DNA from 2 places in the Rhizobium bangladeshense genome. Region 1 is predicted to be linked to the other one. Evidence: predicted binding sites of a transcription regulator. Region 1 holds the regulator's gene; the other holds the start of a gene.

Region 1 (4,477 bases):
CTCGTGCGCGCCGGTCGAGGCGCCCGAGGGAACGGCCGCGCGGCCCATGCTGCCGTCTTCGAGATAGACGTCGACTTCGACGGTGGGGTTGCCACGGCTATCGAGAATCTCGCGGGCGATGATATCGGTGATTGCAGTCATGGGTTCTTCCTGCTCGGTGGGTGATAGGTCGTTCGAAGCCTGTCATAATCGAAGGCGTGCAAATTACAATGCCGCAATTTCCTGCCTTCGAACGGTATTATGTCGTGGCCTAAACCACGATCATGTCAGCCTGTTGAACGTCAGGCCTTGGCGATTGCGTCGAAGGCAAGCAGCTTCTCAAGCAGGCGCGGCATGTCCCTGAGATAGACCATATTCGGGCCATCGGACGGTGCGTTGTCGGGGTCCTGATGGGTTTCGAGGAAGACGCCGGCAATTCCCGTCGCGACCGCCGCACGCGCCAGCGTTTCCACGAACTCCCGCTGGCCGCCCGAGGAATCGCCCTGCCCGCCCGGCTGGGCAACGGAATGCGTCGCATCGAAGACAACGGGAGCGCCCATCGCCGCCATAATCGGCAGCGAGCGCATGTCGGAGACCAAAGTATTGTAGCCGAAGGAAGCGCCGCGCTCGCACAGCAGCACGTTTGGATTGCCGCTGGCGTTGAGCTTCTTCAGGACGTTCTTCATGTCCCAGGGTGCGAGGAACTGGCCCTTCTTGACATTGACGGCGCGGCCGGTCCTGGCGGCGGCGATCAGAAGGTCGGTCTGGCGGCAGAGGAAAGCCGGGATCTGCAGGACATCGACGATCTTTGCCACCTCCGCGCATTGCTCGGCGGTGTGGACGTCGGTCAAGACGGGAAAGCCGAATTCCTTTTTCAGATCGGCAAAGACCTCCATGCCCTTCTCCAAGCCGATGCCGCGCTCGGCCGAGAGGGAGGTGCGGTTCGCCTTGTCGAAAGAGCTCTTGTAGACGAGGCCTATGCCGAGCTTGCCGCAAAGCTCTTTCAGCGTGCCGGCCACCATGAAGGCATGATCGCGGCTTTCCATCTGGCAGGGGCCGGCGATCAGCGACAGGCGGCCTGTATTGGAAAAGGTGACTTGACCATCGCCTTCGCCGATCTTGACTTCGGAATTCGTATCGGAGCTCATCGTGGTTCCTCGAAGGCAAAGAGCGTGCCCTGGCCGGGCGCGGGCTTCACCAGAATGCGGTTGTTCTTACGCGTATACGTCACCCCGTTAGCAGCCAAATGCGCTTCTGTCACGGCAAGATCGGCGACATTGAAGAGGATTGCCCGGCCGCGCAGTCCTCGCTCGGCGGGTGAGACCGCGGTCTCGAAATAGGCCTCCAGCCCCTCCGGCGTCACCAGGCTGATCCTCGCATTCGAGGCCGCGATATTGACGCCAAACCCGGTTTTCTCGGCTGCCGATTGCGCTGCGGCAAGGCCGACGAAGGCGGCGAAAGCCGCCGGCTCCGGTGCGCAGAGCGCCACCTCAGCAATGCCGGTGACGCCATTGTCATGCCTTTCCAGCGAACCGCGATCGGCCGGCAACGGGTTGACGCGCTCGACGGCAAAGAGAAGCAGATCGGGCGCGCGGAGATCGCCGGCAAAAGCCAGTCTGAAGCTCCCGATGCTCTCGGAACCATCCGGCATTTTCATAGTCCGACTAAACTCCAGCATCTTGCCGGCGCTCGATCCCTTGTCGATGAAACTCTTATGATCGAGCCCGCAATCCCCGGTGCCGAAGGCTATCGCCGAAAGCCCCTCCTCGCCGCAGCGGAAGCGAAAGGCCTGGTTGCGGGCGGTAAAGACGTTACCCTGCCGCGCCGATAGCTCGCTCTCCTCGACGCTCGCTACACCGAGCGGCTCCAGATAGGTCTTGTCGGCAAAGAATACGCAGGCATTCTCCGTGCCGAAGGGGTGGCGCGCATCGGCGGCAACGGTGAAGCCGAGTTTCCCGAGCCTCTCGCGCGCCAGGTCTATATTGACGACAGGCAACACGACATGATCCAGCGGGTGCGGCTTGGCGGAATGGTCTTTCATAATGTCCCTCTCCCTGAAATGGCATGAGATGTGCGACGGCACGCGGTCAATTCAAGGCTTGCGCGCCAAATCCGGCGAATGAAAATAAAAATCTCAACGAGTTGACGGGAAGTTTTACGGAAATTTAGCTACTTGCAGAACACATATGGAACATATAGTGTCTGTTCTGGATTTGTTTCAATCACGGGGTCTGACGTCGATGCTCACGCGCAAACAACAGGAGCTTCTCCTTTTCATTCATGAGCGCATGAAGGAATCCGGCGTTCCTCCCTCTTTCGACGAAATGAAGGATGCTCTGGACCTCGCCTCAAAATCAGGCATCCACCGCCTGATCACGGCGCTAGAGGAACGCGGCTTCATTCGCCGCCTACCGAACCGCGCCCGAGCGCTCGAAGTGATCAAGCTTCCAGAGGCCTATAGCCCCAGTCTTCAACCGCGCCGCGGTTTTTCGCCGAGCGTCATCGAGGGCAGCCTCGGCAAGCCCCAGCCGGTCGCCGCCCCTGCTGCGGCAAAGGCGGTCGCAGACAACGGCAACTCCGTCTCCGTGCCGGTCATGGGACGTATCGCCGCCGGCGTTCCGATTTCGGCGATCCAGAACAACACGCACGACATCGTCGTTCCCGCCGATATGCTTGGCTCCGGTGAGCACTACGCGCTGGAGGTCAAGGGCGATTCGATGATCGACGCCGGCATCTTCGACGGCGATACCGTGATCATCCGTAACGGCAGCACTGCAAGTCCCGGCGATATCGTCGTTGCCCTCGTCGACGACGAGGAAGCAACGCTGAAGCGTTTCCGCCGCAAGGGCGCATCGATCGCCCTGGAAGCCGCCAACCCGGCCTATGAGACCCGCATCTTCGGACCCGACCGCGTCAAGGTGCAGGGCAAGCTGGTCGGCCTCATCCGCCGCTATCACTGACGCTGGACGGGCCGGAATCGGTAAAACTGTTGCTGCGCCAATCATAGGCGCGGTGGCGCATCCATGGCCGCGATAATGCATCGAAGGCCGTCGCGACCTCGAGGCCGCTCTCAGTGAAACGCAATTCGACCGAACCGGTCCTGCGCAGCGTTTCGCCGGTAAACAGCGCCGCACCCGAGCGGCAGCTGGCGAAGCGCAGGCGTACAGACGTCACGACAATATCGCCGGCATCGCAAGCGGGGCCGAGATAGGCGGCATTTTCGATGACGGTCACGATATGACCGTTTGCAAGCTTGGCTATGCACCAGGCTTTCCTGAGGCAGGAAAAGCTTTCCGCCTCAGCGCCGGCCGCGGCCGCCTGCATCGCGATCTTCGCTTCGTTCTGCTGCTCGCGGGAAAGCCTGAGGCGCCTCTCCTTATCCTCCGGGATCGCAGGACTATCCAGCATCCTCGGCGGATTATGCACCGTCAGAACGAGCGCCCTCTGCCACTGATCGAAGATGAAATCCGGCGGCCTTTCGCGATTGGAGGCCATTGCTGCCGGCGTGACGACCGCGACGAGCGCGCCGTCTTCCGAAATCACCAGATCCGCCGGCCGGGATGCCGGCAGAACCACTACTGCAAGCGTCGAGACGGCGATGAGAGCGGTGCCGACCTGGCGCAGCCGCGTCCGCAGCAAGGTCATCAGCAGGAAACCTGCCACGGCCAGCGTGAAATACCAGCTGGGCAATCGACCGACGCCGATATTCCCGCCCCAACCGGATATCGTCTTTGCCACCACGATCACCAGATCGAGGCCGAATCCGACCACCTTCCAAGGCAATATATCAAGCCCGAAAGGCATGAGCAGCATCGCCAACAACCCGGCCGGCATGACGATGAAGGAGATGATCGGCATGGTCGCGAGGTTTGCCGGGAGACCATAGGCCGTCAGGCGATGAAAATGCTCGATCGAAAACAGCGCCGTGGAAAAGCCGCCGATCAGCGAAGTCAGGAAAACGCCGCTGAAAAAGCGTGCGACCGCAGCGGCCAGCAGCAGGGCCGGCATTTTCGGCAGGGCGCTTTCGCCGACGCGCCGTTCCTTCCACAGCTGATAAGCCGATACCAGCGCCAGCGTCGCGGCAAAGGACATTTGAAAACTCGGGCCCAGGACTTCGGAAGGTGAGATCGCAATGATAACAAGCGCGGAAAGAGCGACGTTGCGCAGGCTAATCGACGGCCGGTCGAAGAAGACAGCAATCAGCATAATGGCCATCATGATGAAGGCGCGCTCTGCCGAGACGGCGAAACCCGAGATCAGAAAATAGGCCGTGACGGCGATGAGCGCTCCGGCGGCGGCGAATTTCTTGGTCGGATAGGCCTGAGCGACACCGGGAAAGAGGCTGAGCAGCATCCTAAAGCCGACGAAGAAGATGCCGGCCGACAGAGCCATGTTGAGGCCTGATATAGCGATAATATGGGCAAGGCCTGACTGGCGCAGCGCGTCCGTCGTCTCGTTCGAAATCGCGCGCCGCTCGTCGGTCACGAGAGCGGCGGCA
Region 2 (4,477 bases), 1.7 Mb from region 1:
GGCGAAGGCCGCGACCGAGGCGGCGCGTCTCACCGGCCTGCCACGCAAGGTTCTCTACCAGCGCCTGCTGGAGATGAAGGGCGGCAATGGGCGATAAAAACCTCACCGACATTAAAAGGAAAGCGCTGCGACGGGGCCGCATGTCGGAATATGTCGCCGCCGTCTTCCTGATGCTGAAGGGTTACCGCATTCTGGCACTGCGCCACAGAACCCGGCTCGGCGAGATCGATATAGTCGCCCGCAAGGGCGATCTCGCCATCTTTGTCGAGGTCAAAGCCCGCCATCGCGAGACTGCGGCGATCGACGCCGTCTCCGTCGCCTCCCAGAAGCGGATACGGGCGGCAAGCGATCTCTGGCTCGCCCGCCAGGCCGATCAGGCCCGCCTTTCCCAGCGCTACGATATCGTCGCGGTCATGCCAGGCCGGCTGCCGCGCCACTTTCCGGATGCGTTTTAGCGTCTCTCGGTTCAGCGGTTTCGGATCGTTAAAACTTTAGCTTCGGCTTGAACCAGCTTCTTACGACTCTCTGCTATCGCAATCTGCGTAGGGGTAACAATTGGGGTTGTTTCATGGCCTGGAAGCTGATGTTTGCAAGTGCGGTCGCCATGGCTGCGCGCTCCGTGCCTTATGCCGTGGCGAAGCCGGCCGGTAAATCCTTCATTGCCCATGCGAGCGACTTGCTGCCGCTCAAATCGACGCCGATCAACCCGGACTGGATTGTCAGCGGCAATCCGCAAGCACGCACCGCAGAACATTCGCGGGGTCATGACGAGGCGTCGCTAACGGCGATCTGGGACTGCACGGCAGGCGAATTCCGCTGGTATTTCGGCTGGGACGAGACCGTGATGATCCTCGAAGGCGAGGTCCATATCACCGCCGAAGACGGCACCGAACGGACCCTGCGCACCGGCGACGTCGCCTTTTTCGCGGGTGGGACCTGGGCCAGCTGGCGCGTCGACAATTACGTCCGCAAGGTAGCTTTCCTGCGCAAGCCGTTCCCCAAGCCCTTGGCGATCGCCTATCGCTTGCGCAACCTGCTGCGCAATGGCGGCAACCAGGGGATCGCCGCCTGACGATCGCCGGCCTTTGCCGCCCTTGATTGGCCGTTGCGTTTGATGCCCGGCCGACCTACATCTGTCCGGCATTCAGCGAGGGACGGAAATGGCCAAGATCACCAATGTAGCGGTCCAGATGGATCATGTCGCCGGCATCAATATCGCAGGTGACTCCACCTTCGCCATGAGCCTGGAAGCGCAGGCGCGCGGCTACAGGCTTTTCCACTATACACCCGACCGCCTGAGCTTCCGCGACGGCAAGCTCTTTGCCAGCGTCGAGCCGATGCTGCTGCGCGACGTCAAGGGCGATCACTTCGAGCTCGGCGCGTCCGAGCGCGTCGATCTCTCGACCATGGATGTCGTACTGCTGCGCCAGGATCCGCCCTTCGACATGGCCTATATCACCTCGACGCACCTGCTCGAGCGCATCCACCCGAAGACACTCGTCGTCAACGATCCGGCCTGGGTGCGCAATTCGCCGGAGAAGATCTTCGTCACCGAATTTGCCGATCTGATGCCGAAGACGCTGATCACCAAGGATCCGGCCGAAATCCGCCGCTTCCGCGACGAAATGGGCGACATCATCCTGAAGCCGCTCTATGGCAATGGCGGCGCCGGCGTCTTCCATTCGACCCGTGACGACCGCAACCTCTCCTCGCTGCTGGAGATGTTCGGCCAGCTCTTCCGCGAGCCGTTCATCGCCCAGCAATATCTGCCCGACGTGCGCAAGGGCGACAAACGCATCATCCTGGTCGACGGCAAATTCGCCGGCGCGATCAACCGCGTGCCGGCCGAGCATGACAGCCGCTCCAACATGCATGTCGGCGGCCGGGCCGAGGCGACCGAACTGACGCCGCGCGAAAAAGAGATCTGCAAGCGTATTGGTCCCGCTCTGCGCGAACGCGGCTTCCTGCTCGTCGGCATCGACGTGATCGGCGATTACATGACCGAGATCAACGTCACTTCGCCGACAGGCATCCGCGAAGTCAGAAAGTTCGGCGGCGCCGACATAGCAAGCCTGCTCTGGGATGCGATCGAGCGCAAGCGCACCTGAGGCTGCGATCCGGGTACAACCGCGATCACCGCTGATATCCGCCTGCGTTCTTTTATCGTTCTTGTTTTATTCCGGTTTCCATGCCAGATTGCAACCGCTGGCTTTCAATGGCCACAGGGGCGGTCTCTAAGAGTTTGCGGGACAAGGGTGAGCATATGGTCGCGCGTGTCAGTACGGTAGCATTCCAGGGCATCGAGGGCGTGCCGGTCGAGGTCCAGGTCATGATCGCGCCCGGCAAGGTCGGCATGCAGATCGTCGGTCTGCCCGACAAGGCGGTGGCCGAAAGCCGCGAGCGCGTGCAGGCCGCGCTTCACGCCTCCGGCCTGGCGCTGCCCGGCAAGCGAGTGACCGTCAATCTGGCCCCGGCCGATCTGCCGAAGGAAGGCTCGCATTTCGATCTGCCGATCGCGCTCGCTTTGATGGCGGCCCTCGGCGCCATTCCGGCCGACGCACTGTCGGATTATGTCGTCGTCGGCGAACTCAATCTCGATGGCACGATCGCCGCGATCGCCGGCGCGCTGCCGGCCGCCATCGGCGCCAATGCACTGGGCAAAGGGCTGATCTGCCCGGCCGAAAGCGGCGCAGAGGCGGCCTGGGCGGGCGCTGACGTCGATATTCTCGCACCACGCAGCCTGATTGCCCTTGCCAATCATTTCCGCGGTACGCAGGTGCTCTCCCGGCCCGAGCCGTCGATCCGCGCCAATACCGCCAACCTGCCGGATCTTGCCGAGATCAAGGGTCAGGAAAGCGCCAAGCGCGCGCTCGAGGTGGCGGCCGCCGGCGGCCATAACCTCCTGATGGTCGGGCCTCCCGGCTCGGGGAAGTCGATGCTGGCGTCGCGGCTTCCGTCGATCCTGCCGCCGCTTTCGCCCGCCGAACTGCTTGAAGTCTCGATGGTTCATTCGATCGCCGGCCAGCTCACCGGCGGCAAGCTTTCCGACCGCCGGCCCTTCCGCACGCCGCATCATTCCGCCACCATGGCCGCCCTCGTCGGCGGCGGTCTGCGCGCCCGCCCTGGCGAAGCCTCGCTTGCCCATCACGGCGTGCTTTTCCTCGATGAATTCCCGGAGTTCACGCCGCAGGCGCTCGATGCGCTGCGCCAGCCGCTTGAAGGCGGCGAATGCGTCATTGCGCGGGCCAACCACCGCGTCTCCTATCCGGCGAAATTCCAGCTGATCGCGGCGATGAACCCCTGCCGCTGCGGCATGGCCGGCGAGCCAGGCCATACCTGCGCCCGCGGCCCGCGCTGCATGAGCGATTACCAGGCCCGGATCTCCGGGCCGCTGATGGACCGCATCGATATCCGCATCGACGTGCCCGCCGTCTCCGCCGCCGACCTCATCCGCCCGATGGCGGCCGAGGCGAGCGCCGACGTCGCCCGCCGCGTCGCCCGCGCCCGCGAGCTCCAGCAGGAGCGCTTCGAGCGCGCCGGCGCCAGGGATATCGGCACCAATGCCCGCTGCTCCACCGCGATGATCGAAAAACTCGCCGAACCCGATGCGAGCGGACTGCAGCTGCTGCGCGATGCCGCCGATAAGATGAAATTCTCCGCCCGCGGCTACCACCGCGTCCTCAAGGTCGCCCGCACGCTTGCCGATCTCGACGGCAAGCCGACGGTTGGGCGCTTGCATCTTGCCGAAGCGATCTCCTATCGCATCGCTGGTGAGAGGTTGACGGCGGCGGCGTAACCAGATGGGGGCCGCCGGCGCGCTGAAGTCCTGCTCTTCTCGTGGCTCAGGTGGGCACGGCGGTGCGCGGTGATAAAGCGTATGACAGCAATGCCCTGCTCACGCGACATCGGGAACAAGCCATGCCTTCAATCAACGACAAGTTTCGGTCTAGACCGAATTCGATGGGACGAACGTCTGCGGCTAGCTCTGCGTAATGCAGGGGCGGGTCACCGTCGTCAGCGGGGATCGACGGCTAACTCGGGGAATTTGTAATAGATGCAGTCATTGATCCTGAACCACCCCATACCATGGTCCATGTCGGCCTGCGAAAGTTCCCACTCGAACGTGTCGTGGCCTTCGTAACCGTAGAGTAGCGCCATGGTAGTCAACTCAGTGAACGGCCCAGGAGGAAATGGAATGCCGTACGCTATGGCCTCTTTTGCAGGGAACTTTCCTTTGACGACCTTCTTGATCTCCAACTCTGCTCTTACCAACTGCCCTGGGAAATCGTTGTCGGTCGTTATCAAACCAGAAGGGCTGATGGAGAGTGATCTGACCCTTGCCTCCACGACGACCTCCGCCTTCGCAAGCAGTTCTTTCTGGCTGGGACACGGCGCCATTGCCGCAGTCTGCCGCAGACCAATAGCCGATAGAACCAAAACTGCTGTACATAATAATCGCGCCTGCGCGTTCAGCATT

What was found. The regulator LexA, encoded in region 1, represses DNA repair genes until DNA is damaged. The targets are predictions, from matches to a motif close to TGTTCNNNNTGTGTTCNG.
Region 2: a site for LexA is predicted at 2,165-2,182, ahead of J2J98_RS01590 (YifB family Mg chelatase-like AAA ATPase). Genes of this name have one in related genera too.

What each region holds. Positions count from the first base shown of each region.
Region 1 covers NZ_CP071612.1:2,040,026-2,044,502, reverse strand. The annotation lists gene eno (phosphopyruvate hydratase) at 1-141, opposite strand, end outside; gene kdsA (3-deoxy-8-phosphooctulonate synthase) at 282-1,127, opposite strand; gene J2J98_RS09985 (VOC family protein) at 1,124-2,020, opposite strand; gene lexA (transcriptional repressor LexA) at 2,220-2,939, shown strand; gene J2J98_RS09975 (ComEC/Rec2 family competence protein) at 2,920-4,477, opposite strand, start outside.
Region 2 covers NZ_CP071612.1:317,557-322,033, forward strand. The annotation lists gene rsmI (16S rRNA (cytidine(1402)-2'-O)-methyltransferase) at 1-97, shown strand, start outside; gene J2J98_RS01575 (YraN family protein) at 87-455, shown strand; gene J2J98_RS01580 (cupin domain-containing protein) at 569-1,072, shown strand; gene gshB (glutathione synthase) at 1,161-2,108, shown strand; gene J2J98_RS01590 (YifB family Mg chelatase-like AAA ATPase) at 2,264-3,796, shown strand; gene J2J98_RS01595 (hypothetical protein) at 4,015-4,476, opposite strand.